One region of the Fictibacillus sp. WQ 8-8 genome, then DNA from elsewhere that is predicted to be linked to it. Evidence: a T-box and tRNA genes for the amino acid it is inferred to sense, from the RefSeq annotation. Region 1 holds a T-box; the other holds one or more tRNA genes.

Region 1 (2,594 bases):
TCGTAAACGTTGTTTGCAACGTTTAGAGATACAGAGTCATCCGCCATGATGTTATCAAGGTACGGAATTTCTGATGAGTCTAACAGGTTAAGCACCTTTTCTTTAGATGAACTACCATTACCTTCAGATGCATTGCCATTTGCTTTGTCATCTTTACCGCTCTTTCCGCTACACGCAGAAAGAAAGACGCTCAATACGAGCACGATCGTTAGAAGTAACGACCATTTTGACTTCTTCATGAATTGACCTCCCCTTTTTCTGTTTACCTAATTAGTGGACCAAAGCTTCGTGAATTATCAGACATTTTGCCCACAACCGTATTATACAAGTTTTCTAACTATTATGCATATACTTTTTTTTACGACTTTTACAAAAAGCCCATAATATTTACGTTTTATTAACAAAAAATAGGAATAAAGACCTATTATTGTCCGTCGTTTTCTTTCTGTTTTTAAGACAGTAATTTCCAGAATGTTTGGTGATATATCCTCCTTTATTACCCCATATTTTTTTCGCCCTCCCGCTGTTTTGAATCAAAAAGCTCACTTCAAGAAGATCGACAGGGGGATTTACTAGGTAAAAAGTATTACTTCATTCGTGAATTTTCATGTTAAAATGTATAAAACAAACTTGAATTTTTCAGATAGGAGAAATTTGATGTCACGCTTGACTTCCTCATTGTTATTAACCGCGGGATCCATAATACTTTCGCTCATTATAGAGCTTGTCTCTGAAAAAAAGATCCACCTCATTCATTTAGTGAACAGCCTTTTCATGGTTTCCCTCGCCCTCCTTTTAATTGGCTTAACCCTTTTTGTCATCAGGGGAGGATTATTCGATCTGTTTTCCAGGACACTGAAAAAAGTTATGAAGAGTTTCTCTAAGTCTGCAGAGTATGCAAGCAGCCATGAAACCGAATCGAACTTCTATCTTTCAGAAAGAGTATCAGGAGAATTTGTTTTTCCGCTCCTCTCTTCGGGTCTTTTTCTGTTTGTGGTCTCTAGCCTGGTTGCAATTCTGTCTTAAATTTACTATACTTATTTTAATTGAATGATCTTGGCGATGATAAAGAAAAGTACATGTTTTTGAAGCTCTCAGAGAGCCTGTGTGTGGTGTAAACAGGCAGTGAATAAGCATGGAATGGGCTTTTGAGCTCCTGTCTGAACTTACAGTAGGAACAGGCGTGTTTGTCCGCACGATAGAATGGTCACCGTATGACAGTACGGCTTTGAGAGATTCTTTATGAATAAGTAAGGGTGGCACCGCGGTCCATTCGTCCCTTTTAATGGGATGGATGGGCCTTTTTGTATTGATTTTGAAGTAAAAGGAGAAGGATATTTTATGGCAACTATATTTTCAGGCATACAGCCAAGCGGTACGATCACACTTGGCAACTATTTAGGAGCACTGCAGCACTTTGTAAACTATCAGGAAGATAACCACTGTTACTTCTGTGTGGTAAACCAGCATGCAATTACAGTTCCGCAAGACCCGGTCCAGCTGAAAAAGAACAGCCGCAGCCTTGCCGCCTTATACCTGGCTGTTGGAATTGACCCGGAGAAGTCTACACTATTCATTCAGTCTGAGGTTCCTGCTCATACGAAGATGGGATGGATATTACAGTGTATCGCTTATATTGGAGAACTTGAACGTATGACTCAATTTAAAGACAAATCCAAAGGAAAAGATGCTGTTTCTGCAGGGTTGCTGACATACCCGCCGCTGATGGCTGCTGATATCCTGCTGTATGGAACTGAACTAGTTCCTGTTGGGGATGATCAGAAACAGCACATTGAGCTTACAAGAGATCTTGCAGAACGTTTTAATAAAAAGTACCGTGAGATCTTTACGATTCCTGAGCCTCGAATTCCCAAAGTCGGTGCGAGAATCATGTCCCTCGTTGATCCGGTTAAAAAAATGAGCAAATCAGACCCGAACGTGAATGCCTTCATCTCTATTTTAGATAATGAAGCGGTCATCACAAAAAAGATCAAGCGTGCGACAACTGATTCAGAAGGTATCGTTAGGTTTGATAAAGAGAATAAGCCAGGAATCTCAAATCTCTTGACAATCTACTCTCTTTGTTCCGGAGAGTCCATTTCCGAGTTGGAGACCAAATATGAAGGAAAAGGTTACGGAGATTTTAAAGAAGGCACAGCTAAAGCGATCATTGAACGTTTACAACCGATTCAAGACCGGTATTTCAGCCTCATCGAATCTGATGAACTTGATCAAATCCTTGACCAAGGGGCAGAAAAAGCCAACCGGGCAGCAAACAAAATGCTGAATAAAGCAGAGCGTGCAATGGGCTTGGCCAGAAAACGAGTGTAAAACCCGGAACACGTGAAGAAACCTCCACTTTAAGTGGGGGTTTCTATGTGTTTATTGAAGTTTGAATCTCGCGGAAAAGCAGTTGTTAATTTAGGGATTTAATCGGATCTTGATTTAATTGAGCGTTACTCGAAATGAGTATTCACATAACCCCACCCCTGGCTTCAATCCTGAAGATCATAATAAAGGAGACTCACACAATGAGTCTCCTTTATTGCTTCATGGTCAGTTTACGTGTGTCCCGTTCTCAAGTTCCCATATCT
Region 2 (2,131 bases), on a different contig from region 1:
AACCTCCCAAGCAAATATAAGGAACACGATTTTAGGAACACGATTCTTACTTATTTTAGTCGTATTGATGAACGCAAAAAAAGACCTCTTACAAGTGTAAGAAGTCTTTTATATACATGCTGATTAGTTATGTAATGGTACCGGTGGTCGGGGTCGAACCGACACTCCCAAGGGAACACGATTTTGAGTCGTGCGCGTCTGCCAATTCCGCCACACCGGCATGCAATTAATCATTAGGCAGTTAAGTTATAAAATATTATGGTGCCGAGGGCCGGACTCGAACCGGCACGATAGTCACCTACCGCAGGATTTTAAGTCCTGTGTGTCTGCCAATTCCACCACCCCGGCGCTGGGGAATTATGTAGTGGAGGCGGCAACCGGATTCGAACCGGTGGATAAGGGTTTTGCAGACCCTGGCCTTACCACTTGGCTATGCCGCCAGAAACAAACAAGATAATATGGAGCGGAAGACGGGATTCGAACCCGCGACCCCAACCTTGGCAAGGTTGTATTCTACCACTGAACTACTTCCGCATTGATGGCTGGGCTAGCAGGATTCGAACCTACGAGTGACGGAGTCAAAGTCCGTTGCCTTACCACTTGGCTATAGCCCATCATATGGGGCGACTGATGGGAATTGAACCCACGAATGCCGGAATCACAATCCGGTGCGTTAACCACTTCGCCACAATCGCCACATGGCAGGGGCAGTAGGAATTGAACCCACACCAAAGGTTTTGGAGACCTTCGTTCTACCTTTAAACTATGCCCCTAAATTGTTAATGTGCAACTAAAATTTAGATGGTGGAGGGGGACGGATTCGAACCGCCGAACCCAAAGGAGCGGATTTACAGTCCGCCGCGTTTAGCCACTTCGCTACCCCTCCATGAGAGACAAATCCTATTTTAATACAAATTCATCTATTCTTCAAGAAGAAATTTCTTACAGTTCTTGAAAAGAAAAGTGGTGCCGGCTAGAGGACTTGAACCCCCAACCTACTGATTACAAGTCAGTTGCTCTACCAATTGAGCTAAACCGGCAAAAAAAATGGTGGCTCGAGACGGAATCGAACCGCCGACACGAGGATTTTCAGTCCTCTGCTCTACCGACTGAGCTATCGAGCCAAAATGGCGGACCCGACCGGGGTCGAACCGGCGATCTCCTGCGTGACAGGCAGGCATGTTAACCACTACACCACGAGTCCATTTTGGTTGCGGGGACAGGATTTGAACCTGCGACCTTTGGGTTATGAGCCCAACGAGCTACCAGACTGCTCCACCCCGCGATAATATTAAGCTTACGGACGATATGTCCGAGTTAATGACTGTCTCTTCCTCTACAAGCAAATTCTTGAATGTAGAAAAAGTTAAGTATTAATGGTGGAGGATGACGGGTTCGAACCGCCGACCCCCTGCTTGTAAGGCAGGTGCTCTCCCAGCTGAGCTAATCCTCCGAAAAAGTTATATGTATAAAAAATGGTGACCCGTACGGGATTCGAACCCGTGTTACCGCCGTGAAAGGGCGGTGTCTTAACCGCTTGACCAACGGGCCATATGTTGAAAAGTTATGGCGGAGAGCAAGGGATTTGAACCCTTGATACGGCGGTAACCGTATACACGATTTCCAATCGTGCTCCTTCGGCCACTCGGACAGCTCTCCAAAATATGGCTCCACAGGTAGGACTCGAACCTACGACCGATCGGTTAACAGCCGATAGCTCTACCACTGAGCTACTGTGGAATAATATAAGCCTGGCAACGTCCTACTCTTACAGGGGGAAGCCCCCAACTACCATCGGCGCTGAAGAGCTTAACTTCCGTGTTCGGTATGGGAACGGGTGTGACCTCTTCGCTATCGCCACCAGACATATTTTGAGGTATATTCCCTCAAAACTAGATAACTTTCCATCCAAACTTTCACTGATGCTAACGTCCAGCTCCATGAACCATATCCTCGAGGTCGTTTCAATCCCTCCTACGAACACCAAAAACGTGTTCTCGTCAGGATCTCCAACGCTTGTCGGATATAAACGGTTCATACCGCTTTTGTTAATAAGGATAAGCCCTCGACCGATTAGTATCTGTCAGCTCCACGTGTCACCACGCTTCCACACCAGACCTATCAACCTCAT

The links. The T-box of region 1 lies ahead of trpS (tryptophan--tRNA ligase). A T-box ahead of a tRNA ligase gene usually reads a tRNA of that ligase, here a tRNA-Trp.
Region 2: it encodes a tRNA-Trp, which carries the amino acid that the T-box ahead of trpS (tryptophan--tRNA ligase) is inferred to sense. The anticodon was not compared.

The regions. Positions count from the first base shown of each region.
Region 1 is NZ_JAMXKG010000003.1:448,367-450,960, reverse strand. It holds gene M1K46_RS07660 (peptide ABC transporter substrate-binding protein) at 1-239, opposite strand, end outside; gene M1K46_RS07655 (DUF3899 domain-containing protein) at 658-1,026, shown strand; T-box leader at 1,054-1,284, shown strand; gene trpS (tryptophan--tRNA ligase) at 1,342-2,331, shown strand; gene M1K46_RS07645 (YjbA family protein) at 2,557-2,594, opposite strand, start outside.
Region 2 is NZ_JAMXKG010000006.1:340,969-343,099, forward strand. It holds tRNA gene M1K46_RS15975 (tRNA-Leu) at 136-220, opposite strand; tRNA gene M1K46_RS15980 (tRNA-Leu) at 260-348, opposite strand; tRNA gene M1K46_RS15985 (tRNA-Cys) at 366-440, opposite strand; tRNA gene M1K46_RS15990 (tRNA-Gly) at 460-534, opposite strand; tRNA gene M1K46_RS15995 (tRNA-Gln) at 540-614, opposite strand; tRNA gene M1K46_RS16000 (tRNA-His) at 620-695, opposite strand; tRNA gene M1K46_RS16005 (tRNA-Trp) at 700-773, opposite strand; tRNA gene M1K46_RS16010 (tRNA-Tyr) at 803-886, opposite strand; tRNA gene M1K46_RS16015 (tRNA-Thr) at 965-1,040, opposite strand; tRNA gene M1K46_RS16020 (tRNA-Phe) at 1,049-1,124, opposite strand; tRNA gene M1K46_RS16025 (tRNA-Asp) at 1,129-1,204, opposite strand; tRNA gene M1K46_RS16030 (tRNA-Met) at 1,209-1,285, opposite strand; tRNA gene M1K46_RS16035 (tRNA-Val) at 1,378-1,453, opposite strand; tRNA gene M1K46_RS16040 (tRNA-Glu) at 1,477-1,551, opposite strand; tRNA gene M1K46_RS16045 (tRNA-Ser) at 1,568-1,659, opposite strand; tRNA gene M1K46_RS16050 (tRNA-Asn) at 1,666-1,740, opposite strand; rRNA gene rrf (5S ribosomal RNA) at 1,750-1,865, opposite strand; partial or broken rRNA gene M1K46_RS16060 (23S ribosomal RNA) at 2,054-2,131, opposite strand, start outside.